DNA from 4 places in the Sphingobacterium siyangense genome. Region 4 is predicted to be linked to each of the others. Evidence: riboswitches for the same ligand, from Rfam matches in the RefSeq annotation. Region 4 holds a riboswitch; each other region holds the start of a gene.
The links. A riboswitch is a leader RNA that binds a small molecule or an ion and turns the genes downstream of it on or off. The one in region 4 is predicted to bind S-adenosylmethionine.

Region 1 (7,451 bases), 2.0 Mb from region 4:
TTTTTGGGTTCCTGTAACAGTGCCTTGGACCTCAATCCTTTGGATCAGATTGCTTCGGACAACTATTTTAGCAAAAAATCGGATTTTGATAATGCATTGGCCGGTGTATACGCGTCATTGCAGAGTGAGACGTTCTCCTATGGGATGCCTTTCCGGGACTGTCTGACCGACAATGGCTACAATCAGTTCAACTCAGGTAGCGTCAATGAAATCGTAGGTGGGAATTTAAATCCGACCACAGGGGGGTATGAAACCGGAATTTATAACGATGCTTATGTGGGAATAGGACGTGCCAATCGCCTGATCGAGAAGCTTCAGGGCTATAACGGCTCCGATATGAACGATGCAGAGAAGAAAAATATGGAAGCCGAAGCCCGCTTTATCCGTGCTTTTGTTTATTTCCAATTGTACAGTATTTATGGTGAGGTGCCGCTTGTGCTGACTTCCCTTAGTCTGGAGAATCAACGTCAGCCAAAGGAAAGTGCGGAGAATATCCTAAAACAGATTCGCGCTGATCTGGATTTTGGGATCGCTAACTTAGCGGCTAAACCTTATTTCAATAATGGGGGGCATGCGACCGCAAGTTCAGCAAAAGCCTTGAAAGCACGGGTTTTACTGTTTGCGGCTTATGGTGACAAAGGGGTGCCCGATTTAGCAATCTTGAAAGAGGTAAAAGACTTATGCACCGATGTCATGAAAGAGTATACCCTGAGTACGGCTTTTGAAAATGTCTTTCGCGATGCAACACAGAAGAACAATACCGAGATTATCTTTTCGGTCAATTTTCTGGCACCGAATAATACAGCCCCCTGGGACATGTACCTAGGCGACTGGATCGCTGCTTCACCTTTACAAAACCTGGTGGATACCTATGAATGCAAAGATGGTCTGCCTTATGGTGAATCACCCTTGACTGACCGAGCCAATCCCTTCAAAGATAGGGATCCGCGCTTGAGCAAAACAATTTTCGTGGATCATCCCGACTTTGGCGGCGGTAAGATCCATACACCGTCCAATCCGCGGCCTACAGGTTATGGGGTATTGAAATTTTTGGATCCGGCCAACTTACCTTTTGGCTTTTCAACATTGAGCCAACAGGATGCGGTTGTACTGCGGTTTGGAGAGGTGTTATTGATGTATGCCGAAGCACAAAATGAAATCGCCGGGCCAGATCAATCGGTTTACGATGCTATGAATACCCTGAGGAGCCGCGTTCAGATGCCCGGGTTTCCTGCCGGTTATAACAAGGAAAAAATGCGCGACCGTATCCGCCACGAAAGAAGGGTTGAACTTGCTTTCGAAGGACTACGGCATTACGACCTGATTCGTTGGCATATCGCAGGCGAAGTACTCAATGCGGTCAAAGACAGTAAAGTGCCCTATCATTTTGAGGACAAATTTTACCGCTGGCCATTACCACAAACAGAAATTGAGAAAAGCGCAGGTGTGTTAATTCAGAATCCAAACTATAAATAATAAGATTATCGCCTTCTTTTAAATCGGCAATTTCCTAAACCAACCACAGCAGCGCGCACGAAGTCCTTTCGATGCGCGCTTTTTTTTGTCGATAACGATTACTGTAAAGGAATCAGGACATTCTGTTCCAAGCGTACAGGGACATGCTTCACCGAGGTAAAACCGTCTTCCTTGGAAATGATGTTGGAAAGATCCAGTCCTCTTTTGGAGAACGTACTGATCAAAGCTGTTCTAAAGGTTGCCTTGGCTGAACCCCAGCCTTGTCCTAAGATGGTGTCATTGTTGAGCTGGATCAGTTCATCTGTTGAGTAATAACTGAATTTTTCCAGTAAGTGTTGGTAAAGATTTGTTGTAGTAGCCATACAATTTAAAAATTTAAAGGATTAAACCATAAACTGTATCCAGATCTTGTTGGGAAAATAATCGTTCTGCGACGTTTATTTTGGTCGAAACCCGTATTAATTTACCACCGCGGTGCCTGCACTCGGTTGGTATTGCATCATGCAATTCTGAATACTCTACAAATATAGTAGATTATTTTTTATAATTAAAAATATTTTTGTTTTTAAGGGTAAAGGAGCGTTAGCAACCGGAATAGGGAGGTCAAAAGCGAGGCGCGTTGTTGGCTGTGATTTGGTTATGAAGCGGATAGCAGGGCGAAAAATTTATCATGTTACTGTAATCTCATCGAAAATACTTTTAAAAATAGAGATAAGACAATACTTTTGCGCCATGAATAGAATTGCGGAAATTAACGAATACATTGCTACCGAACGCGAGGTATTATTGCAACACCCTTTATATCGTAAGATCAAAACGATCAAGAATCTACGTTCTTTTACAGAAGGGCATGTGTACGCTGTATGGGATTTTATGTCTTTACTAAAAGCTTTACAGATTAAATTGACCTGTACGACTTTACCTTGGTTTGCGAGTGAGCATCCATCAACACGCTATCTAATCAACGAAATTGTCTTGGCTGAGGAGTCGGATGAATACATTGATGGCCGCCGTTTGAGCCACTTTGAGATGTATCTGGACGCCATGGATGCCATGGGTGCCGACCTTCATCTGGTCAACAAATTTATTGCTCAAGCCAAAAAATCGAACAACATATTCGATGTCATTGCAACGACCACATTGGACAAGCGGATCAAAGACTTTTTGAATTTTACATTCGAAGTGATTGCTGAGGGCGAGGTGCATAAAATTGCCGCAGCATTTACATTTGGACGTGAAGACCTTATTCCGGGAATGTTTACTTCTATTTTGGAAGAAATTAAAACAAACTTTCCTACAGCCAATCTGGATAGCTTTATTTATTATTTTCAACGCCATATTGATCTTGACGGCGACGAGCATGGACCGTTGGCGATGCAGATGATCACAGATCTTGGGAAGGACGATGAGGTTAAATGGACGGAAATGAAAGAGATCAGTAAAATTGCGCTACAAAAAAGAATCCAGCTGTGGAATGCAATAGAAGATTCCTTATACGGATAATCTATTATTATACCATCGAGAAAGGCCTTTCAAATCACGATTTGAAAGGCCTTTTTTATGTGCTGTAAAAAAGGATATTGTAAGGACTTCTTGGCAGATATTGGTCTTTTTGTTTGAATTGATGAAAAAATGTCTTTTTTCCATAACATATTGGCGTTTGTGAAGAAATCCAAGTTCCAATAAGTGTCTAAGTTTGCAACGCAAAAAAATTACATAGCACACGTGAACTTTTTTCCTCCCTATTGGGCAAAAGGCATACTAACCATGGGATTGTTAGTATGCGCTATTTCGGACACCTTCGCCCTCGATTCTTTGCGCATGTCCCTGAAAGACATGATCGACAAAGCACTACAGAACAGTAAATACATCGAGCAGTCCTATTTGCAGCTCAAAGAAACTGAGGTGGCAGTACAGCAGCAACGCATGGAGTTGCTCCCTAAGATTTCCGCCAGAGCTTCTGCTAGTTATGCAAGTAATATGCCTGTGTATGACCAGGGGCTTTTAAATAAACCTTCCCAGCATGATATCATTCATTACTTGTACGATAGCGGCCTGGATTTTTATCTGAACCTCTACAATGGGCATCGGGACCTGATGAAAATTGAGTCCAAAAAACTGGAAAATGAGCTGGCCGGAATCGATTGGAAGAATGCCGCCGCGCAGACGAAATTGGAGGTTTGCAATCTTTTTTTGGATTTGGAACTGTCGTATAGTAACCGATCTTTAATCGAGCAGGATATTGCTGATCAACGGGTACAGCTCAAGGAGATTGAGCATCTGTATAAGGCGGGCGTGGTATTACACAGTGACGTCTTGCGTATTTCGTTGGAGCTTTCGAAGCGGGAACTGTTGCTCGTGCAGATCGGTCATGATATTCAGGCTGCAAATCAGAAGCTGCAGCTAATTGGCGGTATTACAGCAGAGATTATCCCCTTAACTGAGCCTTTTAAAGTGGAAAGCCCCAGCTATGAAGCGCTTGTTGCCGAAGCGCGAAGTCATGCTTTTTCCCTTCTAAAATCCGAACAGGAAGTTGTTTTGAAGAAATTGTCGGTCAAACAGGCGCGATCAAATTATCTTCCTGAGTTGGGGTTGACCAGTACATTTACCTTTGCCAATCCACAGGTTTTCTTGTATCCCTATAATCCCAGCTGGTATAATCTGAGTATCACAGGGCTCAAATTAAGCATACCGATCTCGGCTATCTATCTCAATAAAAACGTGGTGCGCGGAGCACAGATCGCATTGGATCGACAAGAGGTAAAACACCATCATGAAGAGGAGATTCTGGAAAATCAGCTGTTACAGGCCTTGTTGGATTATCAATTGGCTATTAAGCAGCAGGAGGTCTGTCAAAACAATAAGGCGTTGGCGCAGGAAAATGCACGAATTATAAAAAACAGGTATTTTAAATCATCGGCTTTGATTACAGATCTCTTGGATGCTGATATGCAATACCTAAAAACACTTTTTGATCTTGAAACCGCACATATTGCGATACAGAAACATTATTATTTTATCGAATTTTTGAAGGGTACTATCTAATGAAACCTAAATCACGAAGAACAGTTGTGGAGGCACAACTCACTCGAATCACCAACTGGTTGGCCGGAATTGTCTTGTTGGCCTTGTTGTTATGGGGCGCTCAAGCATTATGGATGCGACTGCGGTATACCTACACAAATGATGCACAGGTAACACAGTATATCAATCCCATTGTTTCTCGGGTAGGAGGATATGTGGTTTCTGTGCATTATCACGATCATCAATTGGTTAAACGGGGTGATACCTTGTTGCTTATAGATAATAAGGAATATAAATATGAGGCTGATCAGGTAGCTGCATCCGTCAATAAGGAAGCTGCAGAGATCAATGTTCTTCATAGTCAAAAGGAAATTCTCCAGGCGGAACATGAATCTTTACGGACCTCAATTGCTGCCGGGGAAGCTCGGGTAACCAAGCAACAGTTGGAATATGATCGATATAATTATTTGTTTCAGGAAAAGTCTGCAACGGCTCAGCAGCTGGAGGATGTAAAAGCGACGTTGGATGTGTATAAGAGTGAGCTAGCTTCGTTAAAGCATAAATTACAGGCTTCACAGGAACGGGTGCATGATGTGGATATGAAAAAAGGTGTGGTCGATGCCGAACGTGTTCGTTTAACGGCAGCTGTCGGCCGTAAAAGGCTTGATGTTGGTTATACCGTTATTCGCGCACCTTACGATGGACAGATTGGCAAACGCACGATTGAGAAAGGTCAAATGATAAGTGCTGGCGAAGTTTTGGGCTTTATCGTCAATAGAGAAACCCCAACCTGGGTAACCGCTAATTTTAAGGAAACACAACTGCGTTATTTGCATCTTGGCAATAGGGTTGAGGTGGTTGCTGACGCGTATCCGGATCAAAAATTCTATGGAAAAATTATTTCCATCTCCCCAGCTACAGGTTCTGCATTCTCCCTTTTGCCGCCAGATAATGCAACGGGCAACTTTGTGAAGATTGTACAACGCGTACCTGTGCGCATTGAGCTGGATAGGCAAAAGGGAGCGCAACAGCTTCTTTCGGGAATGAATGTGAATGTGTCGGTATCAAAAAAGCAGAAATAGTGAAAGGAATTTTTAAAGAATGGGTACCGGAGTGGTTGATCAAGCTTATCCTGTTTAGCAGCTTGATGCCGAGTATGGTCTTATTTTTCCTGCCAGGTGCAAATACAAATGTCACCGCTGGATTTTACGGTGCCCAACCCAGTGATGTCCAGTTCCTGATCATTTTATTTTATGCTGGTTTTGTAGGATTCTACGTTTTAGAACGACGCTTTTTTTTATACTTTCCCATCAAGCAGTACTACATTATTTTTAATCTTCTACAGCTATTGAATTGCTTTTTGATGTACAGCATCACCGATATCAGCTGGGTATATGGCCTGCGCTTTTTCCAAGGGATGTTGTTTGCTTCTGCCGTAAACTTATCGATCTCCATGATATTCTCACGGTTGAAAAGCGATCGGGCTAAGGAAGTAAGTTATGCTGTCTTTTTTGGTATGTTACTCTGCAGCTCCCCATTTAATACTTTCGTCACGGCTGAATTTATCGATTCATTCAATTTTGATCAGCTCTATCTATACGCTGCCTTATCATTTGTACCGGGTTTATTGTTGATTATGCTGTCGATGCGCTCTATACGGCATATACGCCCTTACCCTTTGTTTTCATTAGACTGGGCAAGCTGCATTTTCTATAGTCTTGTGATCGTCAGTTTTGGCTATTTAATGGTGTATGGACAAGAAGTTTATTGGTTTAACGATCGGCACATGCTGATCATATTCGGGGTAGGTCTAGCGTTGCTTATTCTTTTTATTGTTCGGCAAATGGTGCTCAGGCGTGTGTATATTCATTTGGCGATTTTTAAAAACAGGAACTTTCTCTTGGGCTTATTGATTTTGTACATGATGTATATCGAGCGCTTCTCCTTGACCATCTCAAATCAATATCTCGTACAGGTTATTCAACTCGATCCTATTCATTTGTCCTATATCCAGTGGTTTAATATTGCTGGTATTGTCGCTGGTGTTCTAGGCTCATTGTATTGGATGCTTGGGCAACGCCCCGTAAAATGGATCTGGATTTCGGGCTATTGTTGCTTGCTGCTGTTTCACCAATGGATGTTTTTCTCCTTTGAGGGGCAGGGGAATGATGCGCATTTTTGGATACCCTTAGTTTTACATGGACTCGGAGTAGGACTTATTATGGTACCCACCATCTTATTTTGCATTACCAGTGTCAGTCCTCAATTGGGGGCTTCCGCGGCTGCGGTCTGTCTTGCTATCCGATACCTGGGCTACACGAGCAGTATCGGTTTACAGAATTTTTTCAAGTTGTTTGAATATGCCCAGCACCAACAGGTTTTTAGGGACCAAACGGAAGTGGGCAATCCCTTATTTCGGGAGTACCTGCAGCAGGAATCTGTCAGCATTTTGCAGCATGGACTGCAGTATAAGGAACATACGGCAGCCTTAAAGCTCGTTGCTGAGCGGGTCAAGATCCAATCCTTTGTGCGCTATGCCATGGATTATTATGAGATCATGTCCATGATCAGTATCAGCGTACTTTTGCTGATACTGATTTCGCCTTCCTTGAAAAGCATGTATAAGAAACTAGGAAAAAACAGAATTTCTCCAGCTTAGATCTCCTGAATATCCCATATCCCGGCGGTACGTTGGAGTTCGACCAAGGCGATCGCATAATTGTAACGGGCTTCATAATAGCTAAGCTGTGTTTCATTGTAGGTCCGTTGGGCATTTAAAACTTCCAGTAGGGATGTTTCTCCTCTTTTATAGCTGTAAACCTTTCCTTCCAAAATTGCTTTTGCTTCCGATAGCATAGCGCTGTCAAATAGCTGTACCTGTTTTTGAGCGGCCTGGTAGGAGAGGAACGCTTGCGTAACTTCGATCTGAATGCGTAGGAGCACGTCCTGAT
Region 2 (7,451 bases), 3.1 Mb from region 4:
TCGGGAATCGCAGATAACACAATTTCTCCATTTTCGTTGGATAAAGTTCCTTTTAACAAGATATCATTGGGCTTCCGAAATAGTGAAATATTTGCAGCCACAATAGGCTGGTTGTCTTGTCCAACAACGACTGTACGTAATCTTCCGCCGTCAGACTGTGCTGAAACGGGTCCGGCAATAGAAAACAGGAATAAAATAAGAGAAAATAAGAGCAATTTAATTTTTTGTGGTTTCATAATGTAATTTCTTTAGGCTATCGATTAGATAGTCAACTTCATAATAATGACAACAAACCTCGTGTATTCATTACACGTTGACTAGTAGAAATAGATAGATCGTCCGATTCACTCGGTAGACAACCAAATAACATCGGTAAACCATATCCCTCACTGATCGATGCTAAAGCCGGTGAAATCATCCCAGCTAATCTTGAATCTCCAAAAAGCACAGCGCAAGAAAAGCACATCGAATCAAAATAAAAATTCAAAAAATAAACAAAAATCAAAACAAATAAATTGTACACAAAAAATATCAAGCATAATATTTGTATTTTTACACAGAAAATTAGTAAACTGATTAATGAGCACTGTATCATTGAAGAAAAGATTCTACCGTATTTATATCCTTATGATACGATTTATGCATGGCGAGCATTCTGGAGACGCATTACGTAATGTTTCCATCAGCATCTTGCCAAGTTTAGCGATCTACTTATTGGGAGCGCAAGCGAGCACGGCAATTGGAATCGGTGTCGGATCGTTATTAACAACACTCACAGATCCTCCTGGAAACAGAAAGGATAAACTTTCTTCTGCTCTCGTATGTATTCCCACCTTTTTCGTTGCATCATTGTTTACAGCGATTGTATTTCCGTATCATTGGCCCTTGGTTATATTGCTAGCGGCGGCCGGTTTTATATGTACGTTATACGGTCTTTTTGGAGCTCGTTATGCTGCAATTGGAAACATGACATTGATTCTCATGAGTTTTGTGATCGGAATGGCCCCGCAACACCCCCTTGCAGTTAGTTTACAGATTACAACAGGATCCATTATATATTACTTTTTTAGCCTTTTACAGGCCTATATACAACCTTATCGCTCGCTAAAACATGCGATGGCCAATGGTTTTCATGGATTATCCCAATTTCTATTGATACGATCCCAGTCTTACGATCCCGATATTCCTTTGAATATAACGTACAGTCGTGTAGGCAAAATTCATGGCCAGATCAGCGAACAGCAGGAACAAATCAGGTCCCTTCTTTTTCGAGAAAAAAAAATCATAAGCCAACAGTGGCATAAAAGCAATTATTGGCTCAGTCAAGTTTATGGGTTAATTGACCTCCATGAGTTAATTATTGCACTTGATCACGACTATGATGCGATTCGCAAAAACCTTGCAGACACGGGCAGCCTCCCTTTAATCCGTCAAACAATCAAATTATTAGCTTTAGAAATTGATAGCTTTTCACAACCTAACAAGAGGTTTCGGTATGCACATCAATTATATCACAATAACTTTAAAATTAATGCCCTCTTACAGGATTTAAAAGAAATTCAAGAAGAGCAGGCCGGTCAAGCAAAAAGTATATTATATTCGATCATAAGCAACATCGAAGCAATTATTGAAGTGCTCAACCGAATTCAGGTGGCTTTTTATCAAAATCAGGAAATCCAGGATAAGATTGACAGCAGTGAGTACCAACAATTTATCAATCGACCTTTGCGCAATCTTGCTGATCTAAAAAGTAAACTCCATCTGAATAACCCGCTTTTTCGATTTGCCGTTCGGATGGCTCTTCTTTTTGGAACAGGCGCATTGATCGGTATTTTATTTTTAGATTTTAAATATACCTATTGGATCTTACTGACGATCGCTATTGTTGCCAGACCAGCATTTTCAATGACAAAAAAGCGTAATATAGAGCGTATTGTAGGCACATTCTCGGGTATAATCGTTGGCATATTCTGCTTAATTGCTATTCATTTTCTCCCGGCTCTTCTTACCATAGCTGCATTAGGTCTTTTCGGATTCTTTTTATTCAATCGATCTAATTATATGGTCAGTGTCATCTTTATTACCTTGGGAATTGTGATTGCACTCAATTTGTTTGAAGGCAATATCAATCTCATTTTAGGCAGCCGAATGCTTTTTACACTTATTGGAGCATTCTTGGCTATAGCAGGTTATTTCTTGATACCTGTACGCCAGAGCACAGGCATGGTTCAGCTGGCAAAAGAGGTATCTCTTTACAACGAACATTATTTCCAGATCATCAATAACCGTCTGTCGGACGAGAGACAAAGTTCGTTTGATATACGGCTGGCTCGCAAAAAAGCGCAGACTGCCATGGCCCTGTTTTCAGACGCTATCAATCAAATGAAAAAAGAACCCGAACACAAATGGATGGATTGGTCACATATACACCATTTTCAGGCACTCTCTTATCAGGTCAACTCCCATTTGGTGGGTCTTTCGCTATCGTTAAGCAAAAAGACGAATCGCCACCTGACGTATGACATCCATAGTAGAATTGATGCACTTAAACCTCTTTTAACAGATTTAAATCAAATTGCAGAACGGATCAACTTAAAGAAATCATAATACCCGATTGGCAGTTACTTATCAAGTTTCATCGAACAATATGCGATCCGATCCGTATGTTATTCAAAATTCCTTTAACTAAAAAACAGCTTTTCTTTTGCTTTAATAAAAAAAGAGTTTATATTTGTATCGTCTTCGAAAGAAGATTTCTAATCAACACCTCCCTTAATCAGTAGGTCTTGATTTATAAAGAAGTGGCGAGAGACTGGCTCAATGACCCACTGGCAACCTTCAATTTGTTTGAAAAGGTGCCAATTCCTGTCCAAAACAATATCGTTTTGGAGCATATAAATAACATAAGACAATGATTATTAAACTACTGAAGTCCATTAAAAATTCAGGTTCAACACAAGTGAGCCGCACGATAAGCGAAAGTGTAAGCCATCATACAACTGTATTGATGCGAATGCGTATGCATATGCACTTCCACGCTTGTTAAGAATCATTTCCTTTTTCTTGGATAAAGATTTAACAGACCCTTCAAGGAGGTGTGTATGCTTCTCTTTTTACTTAGCAATTTCTTTTTGAACCCTTAAAATCTGATATATTATGTCTTCAAACAAAAATTTAAAATTCGAAACTCTTCAGGTTCACGCTGGCCAAGTCGCTGACCCTACTACGGGATCTAGAGCAGTTCCTATATATCAAACAACATCTTTTGTATTTGAAAATGCCGAACACGGCGCAAACTTATTTGCATTAAAGCAGTTCGGCAATATTTATACACGGATTATGAATCCTACCACGGATGTTTTCGAACAACGTATTGCGGCACTGGAAGGTGGAGTCGCGGCTGTTGCTGTTGCATCTGGCCAGGCGGCACAGTTTATTGCATTAAATAATATCTTGGAAAGTGGTGACAATTTTGTTGCCGGATCCAACTTATACGGCGGTACATTCAACCAGTTTAAAGTTTCTTTTAAACGTCTGGGCATCGAAGCTCGATTTGCAACGGACGCCGAGGCAGATAAAATTGAAGCCCTCATTGATGATAAAACAAAGGCCATCTATGTTGAAACAATTGGAAACCCAAGTTTCAATATTCCAGACTTTGAGAAAATTGCTGCAGTAGCAAAAAAATATGACTTACCGTTAATCGTCGATAATACTTTTGGAGCTGGGGGATATTTATTTAAACCTTTGGAGTATGGTGCGAATGTGGTGGTTGAATCGGCTACTAAATGGATCGGTGGACATGGTACAAGCATTGGTGGTGTCATCGTCGACGGCGGAAACTACAATTGGGGCAATGGAAAATACCCTCAATTTTCCGAACCATCTGAAGGCTATCATGGCTTAGTTTTTTCCGAAGTTTTCGGTGAAGGCGGACCGTTTGGAAATATTCAATTTGCCATTCGGGCACGTGTGGAAGGGCTTCGGGATTTCGGGCCAGCACTCTCTCCTTTCAATTCATTCTTATTATTACAAGGGCTTGAAACCCTGTCTTTACGGGTGCAACGCCATGTAGACAACACTTTAGAGGTAGCTAAATGGCTTGAGGCGCATCCACAGGTAGAAAAAGTAAACTATCCGGGCTTAAAAAGCTCTCCGAGCTTCGCTAACGCACAAAAATACCTTAAAAATGGCTATGGTGCAGTGCTTTCTTTCCAGCTCAAAGGTGACGCAGCACAAAAGGCCAATAGCTTTATCGACAGCTTAGAATTGATCAGTCACCTGGCCAACGTCGGTGATACGAAGTCATTGATTATCCATCCAGCAGCGACTACTCACCAACAATTGAGTGATGAAGATCAAGCCAATGCCGGAGTGTTCAAAGGTTTATTACGTCTTTCTGTAGGAATAGAACATATTGATGACATCAAAGCTGATTTACAACAAGCTTTTGATAAAATTAAATAATCAGATTTTTTCGGCTTAAAACGTAAACGTAAAATGAGTAAGCATATTTATCTGCACCCGGAGCCTTTTGTATTTGAAAATGGAAGAGAGCTTACTGATTTACAAATCAGTTATGAAACATTTGGCAAACCCAATGCAGATCGCAGTAATGTGATCTGGGTTTGCCATGCACTAACGGCCAATGCGGATGTACTGGATTGGTGGTCAGGTCTTTTTGGAACAGGTGAACTATTTGATTCAAACGATTATTTTATTATCTGCGCCAATGTCATCGGATCAGCATATAATAGCAGTAATCCGCTATCTATAAACCCTGCTACTGGACAACCTTACTACTTATCTTTTCCTGAATTTACAGTAAGGGATTTGGTCAAAGCCCATCAATTTCTTGCAGACCACCTGGATATCAAACAAATAGAGATCCTTATTGGGGGCTCATTGGGCGGTCAACAAGCATTGGAATGGGCCGTATCACGCAGTATAGCCATCAACCATCTAATCGTCGTTGGAACAAATGCCGTCCATTCAGCATGGGGTATTGCATTCAATGAAAGTCAACGTCTTGCCATTACTACTGATCGAACCTTTTATGCGAATCATCCCGATGGCGGAGCTAAGGGTTTAAAAGTTGCACGCGCTATGGCACTGTTGTCTTACCGCAACTATACAACGTATGCCAACACACAAAAGGAGTATGATAACGAAAAACTCGATCATTATAAAGCATCCTCCTATCAAAACTATCAGGGTGAAAAATTGGTAAAACGCTATAATGCGTACAGCTATTACTTCCTAACCAAAGCAATGGACAGCCATAATTTAGGTCGTGGAAGAAAATCTATCGAATCCGCTTTAGCGAGCATCGACTGTCCAACTTTAGTGCTGAGCGTCAATACAGATTTGTTGTTTCCTCCACAAGAGCAACAATTCATCGCTCAACATATTCCGAATGCCCACTATCAGGAGATCGAATCTACTTATGGCCACGATGGGTTTTTGATCGAAACAAAAAAACTCACGAAAATCATCAGCAGCTTTCTGCGGAAACAAAAAGAATACATCAACGAATTAGTATAAGAGAATAAATAATATATAAGAGAATTTAAGAAGAGATATGAGTAATAAATTAACAATAGGGATGTTTGGGTTTGGTGTAGTAGGCCAAGGTCTTTACGATATCATCAAAACCAAAAACCTTAATCTGGAAATCAAAAAATTTGTCATTAAAAACGGAGATAAAAAGCGCTCGCTACCAGCAGATCTATTTTCTACCGATGCCGAAACAATTTTAGGTGACCCAGAAATTAATACTGTTGTCGAACTAATAGATGATGCCGAAGCAGCCTATCAACTAACTGTTCGTGCCTTGAAATCGGGAAAAAATGTGGTATCTGCCAATAAAAAAATGATTGCCAGCCATTTGGAAGAGCTGGTTGATATCCAACATGAATACGGCACCAGTTTATTGTATGAAGGTGCCGTTTGCGGAAGTATTCCCATTATACGGAATTTAGAAGAGTACTATGACAATGAATTACTTCATTCTGTCAGCGGTATTTTTAATGGATCTTCCAACTATATTTTATCTAAAGTTTTCAATGAAAACCAGCAATACACAGACGCTTTAAAGAAAGCGCAAGAACTTGGTTTTGCAGAAACAGATCCAACCCTTGATGTAGGTGGATTTGACCCAAAATTTAAAGTATGTATTGTTGCTTCCCATGCGTACGGAATCTATGTCAAACCAGACGATGTCTTTAATATTGGTATTGACAAATTGAGACAGCAAGATATTCGTTTTGCTAAAGAAAAGAACCTCAAGATCAAATTGATACCAACAGCAAAAGAGATCGACGGCAACAAAGTTGTACTTTATGTATTACCACGCCTAGTAGGCAAAGACAGCATGCTCTATAATGTGGAAAATGAGAACAATGGTGTATTGGTAAAAGCGGCCTTTGCAGACGAACAATTTTTCTATGGTAAAGGGGCCGGTGGCCACCCTACGGGTTCTGCTGTACTATCGGATATCGCTGCCCTTCGCTATGGATACCGTTATGAATATAAAAAACATTTAGAATCCAGCACATTAAATTATAGCCAAGATTATTTAATTAAGGTTTATTTGAGATACACAGATGATACGCTGATTGAAAAGTTAAATTTCAGTGAAATCACAGAACGATATTACGCACCAGATTTCAAATATGTCATAGGACATATTAATCTTCAACAAATCGCAGCTCACAAAGCCGATTTGGATCAAGAGGGCAATTTTATTGCTGAAATCGCGTAGGCAATCAACAAACCAACCTACCTTGAAAATAGCCCCGAATGGGGCTATTTTTTTATTGCTTAAATTTAGTTGCCTTTCAACTTGACATCTAAAATCCCACCTTCTACCAGGCGTTCAAAAGGAAGCTGCCAACCTTTCCACAGGCGGTTATTCAACCGAACCTGATCAACAATATAACTATTGGGTTGCTCCTTCTTCACCTGAATGATAAATTTATTTTTTCTTAATTTCTCCGGTAATTGTATCGTTACCCGATCAAAAAGTGGCGCGCCAATCTGAAGCGCGGGCTTCTCGGTGGTGAGACTTCGTACGTCGAATAGGCCGATACTCGACAAGACATACCATGCGCCAAGCTGTCCTTGGTCTTCGTCTTGTCCGTAGCCATAACCGTGTATTGCATCATTACCATAAAATTCATTGCAAATTGCCCGTACCCATTTCTGACTTAAATCAGGTCTACCAGAAAAATAGAATAACCAAGAGATATGCAGGTTCGGTTGATTACCATGATTATAAAGACTTTCAATCCCTGCGAAAGCGTCAATTTGTGTACCGCCTCCAAACACATTCTTCTGCGACACCGTAAAAATACTATCCAACCGCTGATTAAACAGATCCTTTCCAACCAGTTTAACCAATTCCTGTGGGGCATGCGGAACATAGAAGGTATACTGCCAAGCATTTCCCT
Region 3 (7,451 bases), 1.1 Mb from region 4:
AATGTAGGAGATTTCGATAGATCCTAATTGCTCAAGTTTCCCTTTTTTATGTTCAGGTATTTCCTGTTGGCTGTTTTCATAAGCTTTGACCAGCATCGTGTCATTGCCAGTAGAAATCCACCACTGTTTACCTTCTTCATCAAGGCTTTCGAATACTTTTTCATTCAATACCTGTTGCAGATGCTGGGGAATACTGCTAAAGAGGTAATTGTTTAAATGGATGATATTTGGAAGACTTCTAAAATTGGTGTCAAGGCTTCCGTTTTCGATAAAGGTGGTTTTGCTATCCTCGTCTAAGTGAAAGGTGTGACCAACCTGTTGTTCTACCTGTTGCAGGAGTATACGCCAATCCCCATTTCGCCAGCGATAAATACTCTGTTTGACGTCCCCAACGATCAGGTGTTCGCTGATTGTGCCTTTGGCATCTGCCAATGCATTGATCAGTAGTGGGCTATAATTTTTCCACTGAATACGCGAGGTATCCTGAAATTCGTCAAACAAAAAGTAGTTAAAACGATTGCCGATTTTCTCCCAGATAAATGTTGGGTCGCTATTTTCATCAAGTCCGAGTTTGTTTAATAAAATCTGCGAGTCGGAAATTAATTGAGCGCCATTGTCCCGCCGCCATTGCGTCAGTAAGTCGCTCATTTCCTTAAGCAGGCGTAGGTAATAGAGATTACTTTGTACCGCTTGATAAGCAATGTAAGCCGATAGATTATCGTGTAGCTTTTGGAACGATGCCAGAATGGGGCTGAGTGCGGCGATAAGATCATGCCGTATATTTTTGTCACTATCTGTAAAAGCATCTTCATTGTCGATCAACTGGAGATACTTTTCCAGTACCTTGGCAATTTCGGAAGCGCTCAGCTTTTCCGTTTTTTTATTGGTTTTGCTAGCGGAGATTATTTTATTGCGCGATTTACCTTTCAGGTCACTTTCGGAGATATTAAAATTCCTGAATGTTTCACTAAAGGCTTCAATTGTCATGGAGAGTGCTTCCGTGAAGGAGTTTATCTTCTGTTCAACTTCCTGATTGAGGAGATTAAAAACCTCCTTTGGATTGGCAGAATTGATGTAGCCATCAAATTCCTGAAAATTTTCAGAGAAAATAAGACTTGCCAAACCCATTAGTTGTTGGCGGTAGTTCCAATTTTCATTTTTTGCTATTTTCTTTTCCGCATAAGCGATAATCCAATCCAGTAGGTCGGGTCGTTCATCCAGCAATTGATTAAGCATGACTGTCAGGTCATTTTTCACTTTATTGACATTCATTTCAATCTTATAAGCAGCATCAAGATTGAGTTCATACGTAAATGCACGAATGACTTTTTGGGAAAATCCATCAATTGTACTTATGGTAAAATGACTGTAGTCATGTAGGATACGTCGATACACCCGAAAAGCTTTCTCTTGTACCAGATGCGGATTCCAGTCTGGCTGCTGCTGGAGTAAAAGCTTTCTGAAATCTTCAATTTTAGGGTTAGGATCGCCTGTTGCCAAGCCATGGAGTACCGAGAGGATACGTTCTTTCATCTCGGCGGTTGCCTTATTGGTGAATGTCACCGCCAAAATCTCCTTATAGCTATTCTCGTTGGAGAGTAGGAGTGTGAGATAGTGTAAAGTCAAGCTAAAGGTTTTTCCCGAACCGGCCGAAGCTTTTAGTATTTTTAATGGCGCAACAGATTTCATAGAATGAAGGTAGAAAGTAAAAAGTGAATTGGCAAAAATGTCGATGACTATTTCGAAGGTACTGTACCCAAACGGTTCATCCTGCTTACCGATTTGGTAAAGATGTCCTTTTGAAGGAAGGAACTGTTTTTTGTCTTGATTTTTGAAAAGTTTGTTGTAGCTTCCGTATGGAAGCAAGAAAAGATGAAGGTCTAAGGGGCAGGTATTACGGTTGAAAGAGCTTGTTGAAAGAGCTAACCCTGTCGTTTTCAGTGAAGTTTTATTAAATTATAATGATGATTAGAAAAAAATAACTATCTTTGCATCCCCTCTAGTATGAAGCTCGGGGGATATGTTGAATACATAAAATAAAATTAAAAAATGGCAACTAAAATCAGATTGCAAAGACACGGTAAAAAAGGACGTCCTTTTTACCACGTAGTCGTAGCGGATTCTCGCGCTCCACGTGACGGTAAATTCATCGAACGTATTGGTTCTTACAACCCAAACACAAATCCAGCAACTATCGTTTTGGATTTTGAAAAAGCTTTGGATTGGATGAATAAAGGTGCTCAACCAACTGACACTGCTCGCGCTATCCTTTCTTACAAAGGTGTTCTTTACAAAAAACACTTGCAAGGTGGTGTGAAAAAAGGTGCTTTTGATGAAGCTGCTGCTGAAGCTAAATTTACAGCTTGGACTGAAGCTAATGATGCAAGAATCTCTGGTAAAAAAGATGGTTTAGCACAAACTAAAGCTGAAGCTAAAAAAGCTGCTTTAGTGGCTGAAGCTAAGAAAAAAGAAGAAAAAGCTGCTGCTGTAGCTGCTAAAAATGCTCCTGTAGCGGAAGAAACTGCTGCTGAAGAGACTGAAGCTCCTGCATCAGAAGAAACTGAAGGTTAATTCTTTCATAAAGTATTCGAGAAAGCCGACTCAATCTTGAGCCGGCTTTTTTTGAAACAGCCAATAGGCTAATGGTTTGCCAAATCATGTCTCACAGCTAATCGCTAAATACGAAATATATGACTATTGATCAAAGCTTTTACATCGGTTACATCAGTAAAACAAGAGGTCTTAAAGGAGAAGTACAACTATTTTTTGAATTCGAGGAATACGAGAGTTTGAATATCGATGTTGTCTTTGTGGAAGTGAACAAAAAGCTTGTTCCTTATTTTGTTGATACCATTAAATTTCAAAAAAATAGTACAGCGTATGTGACATTTGAGGATGTGGATCATATCGATAAGGCTCAAGTACTTGTACGTAAAAAGCTATATCTTTCCAATGATAAGATGCCCGAGCGCGATCCAGATGATTTTAGATATACTGATTTAATCGGTTTTTTAGTGATTGATGAAAACCATGGTGAATTGGGGCAAATAACAGATGTTCAGGAATTCCCACAGCAATTTGTCGCTTCGGTAAATATGGACGGTAAAGAACTGATGTTCCCATTGTCCGATGATTTAATCTTAGGAATCGATGGCGAAGAGGAGATCATTGAAGTTGAATTGCCAGAGGGCTTGGTGGATCTTTATAAAGAATAAGCATATCCCCAAGCTTATTCAAATAAATAGCGGTATACGAACTATTGCAGTAATTTCTTATCTTGGTCTGTATATTATTACTGGCCATAATTATTGATTTATTTTGAAACCGTTATTACTGCTGCTATTCCTATTCTCGTTGTCTTCTTGTGCTTTCTTTGGGAAGAAAAAGGACTTTCCTGAAGGCAATTACCAAATGATATTGGGCTATTCAAATGAGGAGTATCATAAAGTAAAAAGAGAATCACCCCAAAATGTGGAGGCAGATGTCTATGGTAATGACCCGACGATATATCGGTCCTTTCTCTCCCTCCGTGATAAAGATAAGTTTGTGATGGCGATCGATGATATCTTACTCTACGGTAAGTATAGATTCGACGGCGATCGATTAGAATTGACCGATGAGAAAAAGGGTAGTCTCGCTTTGGATATTGTTAAGGTAAAAAACGATTTTGTTCAGCTGAGAGGTGATTTTTCACAGTTTAGCTCAGCACGTGTCCCCACAAGTGAAAAACTTTATATCAACTTTGCGTTAGATAAAACCCCTATCCGGGAGACCCCGAGCAAATTTGATAGCCAGGTGAATCTATGGCGAAATGCCCCTGTAAAATCAGAAAGTGAAATGGAGATAAAAGCCAGGGCATTGAATTTTGTAGATTATTCTATCGCTTATTTCCAGCACATATCAAGTTCAGGCACACATCACGATTATCGAATGGATGGTGTTGAATCACCCATTATTTATGCTGAGAATGGCATTGTGCTCAAGGCATGGGCAGATGTTCCCGATTCTTGGAAAGAGTTATTTTACAACGAAAAAAATGCATTAGTCGCCTACAAATATTTATTTGATGGTTTTAAATATGGATCGAAAGAGGAGTACCATGTTACTGGACTCTTACTGATTACATTTTATCTCAAAAATCTACGGAATTCCCTAGCAACGAATCTTTAGCCGATCCTGTTGTGACGTAGTCAGTCTCTTCGTTGCCGATGGTCCTCGATCGTTAATTTTATCTGTTTTTTTAAGTCTTTTACTTTTGGGGGAGCGTAAATTCCTATTATTGCCTGGGAATAAACCTGAAGCCGTATTTATTACAGTCTTTTTGTCGCTATTTTTGCCTTTTCGAAAAAATATTTTTGTCGTTTGATTTTTTAAAACGATATTAGCAACGCTTATAGAGAAAGGCCGAGGGACTAGACCCGTTGAAGCCTTAGCAACCTGTATTGTTCAAGGTGCTAAATTCTACCCTACTCCATGTGGGAAAGATAAGTTACATGTAGATAAACGATTCCTCGACGTGTGCGTTTCGATGTAAGCCAACCAAACTAAAAACAGTTTTTTAATGAAGATTATCGATCATATCCAGAATGCCAAAGGAAAAACATTGTTTTCTTTTGAGCTATTGCCACCGGCGAAAGGGCAGGGCATCCAAAGTATTTTTAAAACCATGGATGAACTGATGGAGTTTAAACCTCCTTTTATCGACGTAACCTACCATCGGGAAGATTATATCTATAAAGAGCATGCGAGTGGATTACTGGAACGCGTTTCCTATCGTAAACGTCCTGGGACAGTGGCGATATGTGCTGCAATCATGAATAAATATAAAGTAGATGCGGTGCCCCATTTGATATGTGGTGGTTTTACAAAAGAGGAAACTGAAAATGCATTGATCGATTTGAACTTCCTGGGCATAGATAACGTCTTGGTATTGCGGGGCGATGCACGTAAGGGCGATGCCGATTTTATACCGACCGATGGTGGACATGCTTTTGCAACAGACCTACTGGAACAGGTAACTGATATGAATAAAGGAAAGTATCTGCATGAAGACATTATCACATCGGAAAAGACTGATTTTTGCATCGGAGTAGCGGGCTATCCCGAAAAGCATTTTGAATCGCCAAATTTCAATACTCATTTTAAATATCTGAAACAAAAAGTCGATATGGGAGCAGAGTTTATTGTGACTCAGATGTTCTTTAATGTTGAAAAATACAAGGAGTTTGTAACAAAATGTAGGGACAATGGAATCCATGTGCCTATTATTCCAGGATTAAAACCACTGACAACGAAAAAACAGTTGGTTACCCTACCAAGGATATTTCATTTAGATATTCCGGAGGAACTGAGTGATGCTGTTTCAGCATGTAAAACGAATGCCGACGTCAGACAAGTAGGTGAAGAGTGGTTGGTGCAACAATGTCAGGAGCTGATTAAATTTGGCGCTCCGGTTTTACATTTCTATACGATGAGTAATCCTGGTCCAACAAAGAAGATTGTTGAAAAACTAGCCTAACTCGTAAAAGTAATACGAAAAGGGAGCGCATAAGCTCCCTTTTTTTTTATGTTAGTATTCGTTGTGAAAGCCTAAAATATGTCCAGAATTTTGATAGTGTAGTTTAGGTCGATCGCTATATTCAGGGGTTAATAGCCTGTTTATAGTCAGGCACTTGTGTTAAATAGTGTTAATTAACTTATTGGAGTCAGGATAACTTTTTAACTTAAAGTGCTAAAAAGGATTTTAACAATAGACCAAATTGACCTTATGACGTACACTAGACTAAATTCTCTACTCGGCTTTTCTTGCGGACTAATTGCTACATGTGTATATATCGCCACCGTTGAAAAGACGGTAAGCTGGTGGGATTGTGGTGAATTTATTGCCTGTGCCTACAAGCTGGAAGTGGCACACCAGCCGGGAGCACCATTATTTCTTCTTATTCAGAATATATTTTCCAACCTGGCTTTGGGTAATGCAGGTAAAATCGCCTATTGGATGAATATTGGATCCGCAATCTGCAGTGGGCTTACTGTTACATTTTTATTCTGGACGATAACAGCAATTGCCAAAAAGATACTCAACAGGCAAGCGAAAGTTCAATTATCGAATTATTTCCAAATTTTTGCTGCGGGTTTAGTTGGTGCAATGGCTTTCTGCTTTAGTGATTCATTTTGGTATTCGGCTGTTGAATCCGAGGTATATGCGATGTCTTCATTGTGTACTGCGATTGTTTTTTGGGCAATTTTAAAGTGGGAAGTCCGTGCAGATGAGGAAGGTAGCGATCGTTGGCTGGTGTTTATTGCTTTTGTTATGGGCCTTTCGATCGGAGTGCACCTATTAAATCTGTTGGCAATTCCGGCTATAGCGATGGTTGTCTATTTCAGGAGAGCAGGACAGGTTAGTGCGAAAGGTACAATAAAAGCTTTCTTGGTAGGAGTGCTGATCTTGGGGGCCGTTTTGTGGGGAATTATTCAATGGTTGGTCGGTCTCGCAGCTAAGGTAGACCTCTTATTTGTAAATTCATTAGGTTTGGGCTTTGGCTCAGGCATCTTCTTCTTTTGTCTGCTGTTGGGGAGCTTCCTCATTTATGGGTTATATTATTCTTATAAAAAGCGGCAATACACACTTCACACCGGGCTATTGGTTTTTTGTTTTATTCTATTTGGGTATAGTTCCTATACCATGGTTTTGATCCGTGGAAAAGCCAATCCGTCGTTAAACAATAATGCGCCGGACAATGTGTTTTCTTTTTTGGGTTATCTGAGCCGAGAGCAATATATCCGGGAGCCTTTACTCAAAGGACCCAACTATGATTCACAAGTCGTTGGTGTAGAGAGCAAAACCGGTTATCGCAAAGATGAATCAGGGTATATTCCTTTTAGTCAGGTCGATAAGTATACGTTTGATAAGGAAACCTTCTTTCCCCGCATATATAGTCAAGATGGAGCCCATCAGGCTTATTATAGGAGTTACCTCAATTTGATGGAGGGGCAGCAGCCACAATTCTCGGATAATTTTAAGTTCTTTTTTAATTTTCAACTGGGCGATATGTATACCCGATATTTCTTATGGAATTTTGTCGGTAGACAGAATGACAGGCAAGGGTATGGGACCTATAGTGACGGCAACTGGTTGTCGGGGATTAAACCATTGGATAATTGGCGTTTAGGGGGGCAAGATAAAATATCCCAATCACAGGAGCATGACCCGAGCCGGAATACCTATTTTTTCCTTCCATTGCTACTGGGAATAGCCGGCGCGATCTGGTTGTACCGAAACAATAAACCTTATACCTTGGTCTTGACCTTACTGTTTGTGTTTACGGGAATAGCGATCGTTGTTTATCTCAACCAAACTCCTATGCAACCTCGGGAACGAGATTATGCTTACGTAGGGTCTTTTTATGCGTTTGCGATCTGGATCGGACTGGGAGCAATAGCATTTGTTC
Region 4 (7,451 bases):
CTCTAATTGGGGTATTGGCTATGCAATTCTATTTTCTGAGAGATTCATATCGTCAAAAATCCCAATTATTTGATGAGTCCGTCAATGCTGCGATTACAGCTGTTGCCGGAAAGCTTGAACGACGGGAGGTGGTCGACTTTGCTAAAGTTCAACAGGAACGTAACATTGAAAAATCCAAGCAGGAACAGGCCAAACAACGTCTGTTGGCCGAGCAACTCGAAATACAGTATAGAATTGAAGAATTAAAAAACAAACAACATGTTGTTTTCTCAAACTTTAAAGAGCAAGAAGACCAATTGCGTGCTTTATACCCAAATGTAATTGAAATCAAAAATTCTTTTTACGAAACATACATCAAAAGACCGGAATACCAGAAATTTATCAAATTTTCTGTTTCAAATGAGCTTACCGACGATAATCTGGTACAAGCTTTTATCATGTTAAATGCGTCCAAAGTAGATGATCAGGTGAATGGGAAAGATGACAGCACGCGGTTTGTTATCCCACTAATGGACCCATTGGTCAATCAACAGACAAAATTCAGGGTAGCCACCTTACCTCCGAGAGAGAATGCAAAACTTGCAAAAACCATCTCTGATTTGGAAAAAAGGCTCGATGTGCTAAACAGAAAGAATTCTTGGTCCGGTTTCAACGTTTACGACTCCGTTGCTATGCTCGGTGGTAAAAAGGCAGATTACATCGAAGATGTTGCTATTGGAATGGAGCTAGCAAAGCGTCCGTTAAAGGATCGGTTGAATGTCATCATTGTCCAGGAACTGATCAAAGATGAGTTGGCTCAACGCGATATTAAAGCTCCTTTTAATATTGAAATATGGAGTACAAACAATATATTACTAAATAATATTTTAAACGAAGCCGCTCTAAATAACCCGACAAATACAACAAAATACTCGACCGCACTTTTTAAAGGTGATATCGGTGCTGCGCCAGGGAAATTAACAATCTATTTTCCCAATAAAAAGGCGATAATCGCAGATAATATGGGCTATCTGTTACTACCTATGCTGGCACTACTTTTCTTGTTGGTGGGTTGTTTTGCTTATACACTGATTATCATCTTCAGACAAAAGAAAGTTTCGGAAATGAAAACAGATTTCATCAACAACATGACGCATGAGTTTAAAACACCTGTTGCAACAATTATGATTGCCAGCGAGTCACTTAAAGATCCAGACATCAATGCCGACCATAAGCGCGTTCAGAAATTGGCTAATATCATCTACGACGAAAATGTTAGACTCGGAAATCACATCGAACGTGTGCTTGACCTAGCCCGATTGGAAAAGGAAACATTAAAGTTAGACCAGGTGGATGTGCATATTAATGATCTTGTCTCAGCAGTTACCGACAGTATGCAGTTAAGGATGCAAAATATCGGCGGAAAATTTTCCATAGATCTAGCGGCGGCGAAAGATGTTGTTGTTGGTGACGAGCTGCATTTTTCAAATGTATTTTATAATCTACTGGATAATGCAATTAAGTACAACAAAGGAGATCTGCATGTGAATATTCAATCCAAAAATGTTGGTGATACCATTGTTATCACCATTGCCGACAACGGTATTGGGATGAGTCGGGATCACCTGCAAAAGATTTTCGACCAGTTCTACCGTATTCCAACTGGAAATGTTCATAATGTCAAAGGATTTGGTCTTGGCTTAAGTTATGTCCAGGACATCCTGAGAAGGCTGAACGGAAAAATTACAGTTAAAAGTGAAAAAGATAAGGGCACGACCTTTGAAGTAATTTTGCCTATTAAAAAATAAAACGTTCCTTTTTTGTATATTTCCTCTTTAAAAAATTTCAAAGGTTGAGGAAAGCTGATTTATCAGCATCAAGGGACATTGGTGAAAATTAATATAATCATTATGCAAAAGATATTATTAGCAGAAGATGATCCTAATTTGGGGGATCTTTTAAAAGACTATCTCGAATTAAAGGGAAAATTTGACGTCACATTATGCACAGATGGAGATGAAGCGATTTCTCAATTCAAAAAAAATAACTACGACCTCTGTATTTTCGATGTCATGATGCCAAAAAAGGACGGATTTACAGTTGGACGTGAAATCAGAAAAACAAACAATACTGTTCCTATTATCTTTGCCACAGCAAAGGGGATGATGGAAGATAAAACCGAAGCCTTTGAATTAGGGGGAGATGATTATATCACAAAGCCTTTTCGAGTGGAGGAATTATTGCTCCGCATCAATGCTTTGCTGAAACGCAGTGTTCGAGACAAAGAAGAGGAAGTGGTTGCTGATAAATTTGAAATTGGTGATTATTTCTTTGATTATACAAGTCAGCAAATTTCTTACAAAGGACAGATGCAAAAACTATCCACCAAAGAAGCGGAACTACTACGCTTGCTTTGTTTAAAGAAAAATGATGTGCTGACCCGGGAAGAAGCTTTATTAAAAATATGGCATGATGACAACTACTTTACAGGTAGAAGTATGGATGTATTTCTCAGTAAACTTCGTAAATATCTAAAAGAAGATAGTAAAGTTGAAATTGTCAATGTGCACGGAAAAGGTTACAAACTTTTGGTGAGCTAAAAGAATGGGGAATGAGAAACAGTCATTCCCCATTTTTTATGCTACACGGCGTATTGAAACATGGCATACACTAAATCATGGATGAAAAGAAAAGAACAAAACAATTTTATCCTTAGTAGAATATAAAAAATTGACGCACTTTTATAAAAAATTTGCATTTCAAAAAGAAATGTTCTAACTTAGCGTCGCTTATAGAGAAAGGCAGAGGGAATAGACCCGATGAAGCCTTAGCAACCTGTCCCTTGACAAGGTGCTAAATTCTACCCTACTTGATATGGGAATGATAAGCCGAAGTCACCGAATTCTAGTGTGTCCTTCTCTCTCTAGCAAGAAATATAGTTGAAAAAGAAATATTAAAAACATTCATTATGTTATTGACTAACAATTTAGGTTACCCTCGTGTGGGCGCGTTCCGCGAATTGAAAAAAGCCAATGAGGCCTATTGGGCTAAAAAATCTTCTGTTGAGGAATTATTGGACACAGCAAAAAAAATTCGTGAAGGCAATTGGAAAACACAAAAAGATGCTGGAATAGATTTGATCCCTTCCAATGATTTCTCTTTTTACGATCAAGTATTGGATTTAACCCTTACTGTTGGTGCAATTCCTGCTCGTTACCATTCTTTATTGAATAAAGTAGACAACAATTACAGCTTAGATCTATATTTTGCCATGGCGCGTGGTTTCCAACAAGAAGGAATCGACGTGACTGCAATGGAAATGACCAAGTGGTTGGATACCAACTACCACTATATGGTGCCAGAATTCACAAAAGATCAAGAATTCAAATTGACGTCCGAAAAGTTCTTAAATGAATATAACGAAGCAAAATCATTGGGCATCGATACTAAACCAGTTCTATTAGGTCCTATCACTTACCTTTTGATCGGTAAAGAAAAAGAAGCTGGCTTCGACCGCATCGATTTATTGGATAAACTTGTTCCAGTATATGAGCAAATATTAGCTAAACTAGCTGAGGCCGGTGCGCAATATGTTCAGATTGACGAGCCTTTCTTAGCATTGGATTTAGATGCTAAAGTAAAAGCTTTATATCAACCCACTTTCGAAAAATTAGCTGCAGCTGCAAAAAATATCAAATTAATCGCGACGACTTACTTCGAAGCTTTAAAAGATAACGAAGATATCGCAGTTAACCTACCTATCCATGCTTTACATTTGGATTTGGTACGCGGTGAAAACCAATTGGATACGGTACTAGCTAAAGTTCCTGCTTCATTAACATTATCTTTGGGTATTGTTGAAGGCCGTAACATCTGGAAAAATGATTACGAAAAATCATTGGTTAAAATCAAACAAGCTGTTGATGCATTAGGAAAAGACCGTGTTTGGGTAGCTCCTTCTTCATCATTGTTGCACGTTCCTTTTGACTTAGACAATGAACACAATGAGCAATCGCTACCAGCTGAAGTAAAAAACTGGTTAGCATTTGCTAAACAAAAATTAGCTGAGGTAAAAGACTTAGCCGTATTAGCAGAAGGTGAAGTTGATGCTGAAACAGCAAAACGCTTCGAAGCGAACAAAGCTGCAGCTGAAAGCCGTCGTACTTCTCCACTGATCCACAAACCAGAGGTTAAAACACGTACAAGCAATATCACTGATGACGATGCGAAACGTACTTCAGCATTTGCTGACCGTAAAGCAGCGCAACAAGCGAAGTTCAACTTGCCAGCATTCCCTACGACAACAATCGGTTCTTTCCCACAAACAAAAGATGTGCGTAAATGGAGAGCTGATCTGAAAAAGGGATCGATCACACAGGAAGAGTACGATAAAGCAATTGCTGAAGAAACTGAAAATACAATCCGTCTTCAAGAGCAACTGGATATCGATGTATTGGTTCACGGTGAGTTCGAACGTAATGACATGGTTGAATACTTCGGTGAGCAACTAGCTGGATATGCATTTACACAAAACGGTTGGGTACAATCCTATGGTTCACGTTGTGTAAAACCTCCGATTATCTATGGTGATGTATACCGTCCTGAAGATATGACTGTCCGTTGGTCTTCATACGCTCAATCATTGACTAACCGTCCGGTTAAAGGTATGTTGACTGGTCCGGTTACCATCTTACAATGGTCTTTCGTACGTAATGACCAACCGCGTTCAACAACGACTTACCAAATTGCATTGGCGATCTTAGACGAAGTACAAGCGTTGGAAAAAGCAGGTATCAAAATTATACAAATCGATGAACCAGCAATCCGTGAAGGATTACCGCTACGTAAAGCTGATCAAAAAGATTACTTGAACTGGGCAGTACGTGCTTTCCGTGTTTCTTCATCAAATGTAGAAGACGATACACAGATTCACACACACATGTGTTACTCTGAGTTCAATAATGTAATCGAAGATATCGCTGCAATGGATGCTGACGTCATCACAATTGAGACTTCACGTTCTCAAATGAAATTGTTGAATGCTTTCGCTGGTGATTTCAAATATCCAAACGATATTGGTCCAGGTGTTTATGACATTCACTCACCACGTGTTCCAAGCAAAGATGAGATGGTAGATCTATTGCGTAAAGCAAAAGCAGTAGTTCCAGCAGAACAACTTTGGGTTAACCCTGACTGTGGTTTGAAAACTCGTGCTTGGCCAGAAACCAAAGCGGCTTTAGAGTCGATGGTTGAGGCTGCGAAAATCTTAAGAGCAGAATAATTCTTAAACTATATTGATAAAGCCCTAGATGAAATTTCATCTAGGGCTTCTTTATTGGACCTTGGTTCAAAACAAAAACCGTCATTCGGATAATGTGAGACTATTTTCGAGTGTTCTTCCTTTCTTTCTTGTTTTCCTTTTCTTTCCCGTTCTTAATTTCCTGTTTCCCCTTAATCCGATCTTCAATCGACTTCAGGCTTGACGAAAAATCAAGATCAACATTCTCAAGTTGTGCCATTTTTAACGCCTTCAATGCCTTTTTGTATTTTCTCAATTTTTCAAATAAAAGTGCTTTCTTGATCCATATCCCTGTCAAGGGCATCGCCGGAAGTGTCAAAGCAAATTTAATCGTCTTTTTTGCAGCTTCATACTCCCCCATATCAATCAGTGTCTGAATGAAATAAGGATATACCTCCAGTGCCTGCACATTATGCACCAAAGCTTCCTGGAAATACCTTTTTGCCTGCTCATAGTCCAATAGCTGTTCGGCATGAACTCTTCCCATCAAACACAGCGCCATTGTATTGGACTCATCATAAGACAGCGCATAGGATAAGGATTCCATGGTCTCCTCCAAATACATTGGATAGTTATCCAGTGCCTGAAGGACATATTTATTTACTGAATTCATAAAATTTTCTAAAACATAACATTCATATCCAGCTTTCACAATCATCTTGAAAGTAACTGGATTTCTAAAACTCCATAATAAGCTAAGCATATTGGAACCGTGGGCCACCATTTAGAGAGCCAATTTTTAGCCAATATCAACGTAGGTTACTTAACGTATTAAAAAAGAAGATTAGGAAAGGGCCGTATTCCGAAGAATATTCCCGAGAATCTTCTCTGTGGACGAAGCGGGATTTTCTAATATTGCAAACATATTCTTCCGTTTTTATTAATTACTCTGTTAAATTGCAAAGATTCAAAATATTTACCAAATTCCCAAAACTTTTGATTATTAATCTGTTATATCTTAAAGCACGATATTGGCATATTATTGTCGCATCAATTTTGCTGAAATTCAATGACTATTTCCCCATCTTTAGACTATGGAAAGTCAATCAGCTAATCAATTAATCAAACTATCAAGAAAACGTAAGGGACTAACGCAGCAGGAACTCGCCGATCAGGCGGGTGTATCGCTAAGAACAGTGCAACGCATCGAAAAAGGCACTGAAGAAATCAGTGGATTTAGTCTCAAACAGATCAGTCAAATCTTGGAAATACCTTTAGAACAACTCATTATGCCAAATGTAAATCAAATCAGTATCGACAACAATCAAACAGGAAGTATTAAAGCGCTATATTTAGCATCGCTCACCTTTTTGGTCAATCCATTATTAGGATTATTGGTCCCAGCGATTATGGGCTATACGAAGCAAAATAAAGACGCCTTATACAGTAAGCACCTAAAAAAAATAATTGTAATACATGCTGTTGGACTATTTTTTCTCGGAAGTTTCATAGGCTATATTATTATTGCAGATTTTTTTAAGATTTCACTACCGTCTTTTTTAAGCGATATCTTTAATAGCGCCTATTTTTTACTCATCCCAGTATGCTACTACATATTGATTCTAACCTTCACTATTTTTAATTATATCACAATAAGGAAGGCCAAGCTCAGTGCTGCAAACTAAACCAATACAAATGAATTTGTTGCGTTCAAAATCATAGCGGTTTCTTTTGAACGATCAATACCCAGTCATTCTCCAGCAACAGATAGCCTGTTTCATAAATAAAGTTATAGGTCTGTCCCTTGTTATTGGAAAAAGTATGTGTATGGAACTTAAAATCAAATCCCAACCGCTTTAACTTTTCCCGCTGTATCTTGACCATACCCTCCCCACTCAACGCTTCCAATAAAATACGACGGTTTTTTCGTAGGATATTATTCACATTGCGCACCATATTGGTCTGGTCGCTATTTAATTTATTGTTATAGGCGTTCCGGCAAGCATCATCACAAAATCGCTTGTCAGAACGACCATATATACCCTTGCCACATTCAAGGCAAACTTTCTCGACAGAACTCATAACGGAAGATTAAACGACAACAAACGGTTACAATCGACTATAGTCGAATACAAATGGTAAATAGACGACTATAGTCTTTTCTCCGCCCCACCTTTGCTTAAGATCATCTGGCATCAATAGCCAATGACCGTCAACTAAAATAAGAATTATT

Region 1: linked by a shared signal. The riboswitch ahead of K2F45_RS21595 (5-oxoprolinase) and the one ahead of metE (5-methyltetrahydropteroyltriglutamate--homocysteine S-methyltransferase) in region 4 are both predicted to bind S-adenosylmethionine.
Region 2: linked by a shared signal. The riboswitch ahead of K2F45_RS16825 (O-acetylhomoserine aminocarboxypropyltransferase/cysteine synthase family protein) and the one ahead of metE (5-methyltetrahydropteroyltriglutamate--homocysteine S-methyltransferase) in region 4 are both predicted to bind S-adenosylmethionine.
Region 3: linked by a shared signal. The riboswitch ahead of K2F45_RS25510 (methylenetetrahydrofolate reductase) and the one ahead of metE (5-methyltetrahydropteroyltriglutamate--homocysteine S-methyltransferase) in region 4 are both predicted to bind S-adenosylmethionine.

Annotation. Positions count from the first base shown of each region.
Region 1 is NZ_CP080574.1:5,109,947-5,117,397, reverse strand. It holds gene K2F45_RS21600 (RagB/SusD family nutrient uptake outer membrane protein) at 1-1,476, shown strand, start outside; gene K2F45_RS21595 (5-oxoprolinase) at 1,575-1,838, opposite strand; SAM-I-IV-variant riboswitch at 1,905-1,998, opposite strand; gene K2F45_RS21590 (DUF3050 domain-containing protein) at 2,209-2,979, shown strand; gene K2F45_RS21585 (TolC family protein) at 3,244-4,521, shown strand; gene K2F45_RS21580 (HlyD family secretion protein) at 4,521-5,582, shown strand; gene K2F45_RS21575 (efflux MFS transporter permease) at 5,582-7,159, shown strand; gene K2F45_RS21570 (TolC family protein) at 7,156-7,451, opposite strand, start outside.
Region 2 is NZ_CP080574.1:4,009,885-4,017,335, forward strand. It holds gene K2F45_RS16815 (TonB-dependent receptor) at 1-236, opposite strand, end outside; gene K2F45_RS16820 (FUSC family protein) at 580-2,607, shown strand; SAM riboswitch class I at 2,789-2,901, shown strand; gene K2F45_RS16825 (O-acetylhomoserine aminocarboxypropyltransferase/cysteine synthase family protein) at 3,157-4,467, shown strand; gene K2F45_RS16830 (homoserine O-acetyltransferase family protein) at 4,501-5,544, shown strand; gene K2F45_RS16835 (homoserine dehydrogenase) at 5,582-6,763, shown strand; gene K2F45_RS16840 (GH92 family glycosyl hydrolase) at 6,829-7,451, opposite strand, start outside.
Region 3 is NZ_CP080574.1:6,081,837-6,089,287, reverse strand. It holds gene K2F45_RS25530 (UvrD-helicase domain-containing protein) at 1-1,689, opposite strand, end outside; gene K2F45_RS25525 (30S ribosomal protein S16) at 2,050-2,571, shown strand; gene rimM (ribosome maturation factor RimM) at 2,691-3,215, shown strand; gene K2F45_RS25515 (hypothetical protein) at 3,319-4,170, shown strand; SAM riboswitch class I at 4,389-4,491, shown strand; gene K2F45_RS25510 (methylenetetrahydrofolate reductase) at 4,562-5,518, shown strand; gene K2F45_RS25505 (glycosyltransferase family 117 protein) at 5,768-7,451, shown strand, end outside.
Region 4 is NZ_CP080574.1:631,287-638,737, reverse strand. It holds gene K2F45_RS02545 (sensor histidine kinase) at 1-1,787, shown strand, start outside; gene K2F45_RS02540 (response regulator transcription factor) at 1,890-2,579, shown strand; SAM riboswitch class I at 2,766-2,869, shown strand; gene metE (5-methyltetrahydropteroyltriglutamate--homocysteine S-methyltransferase) at 2,948-5,260, shown strand; gene K2F45_RS02530 (hypothetical protein) at 5,361-5,891, opposite strand; gene K2F45_RS02525 (helix-turn-helix domain-containing protein) at 6,313-6,903, shown strand; gene K2F45_RS02520 (hypothetical protein) at 6,935-7,300, opposite strand.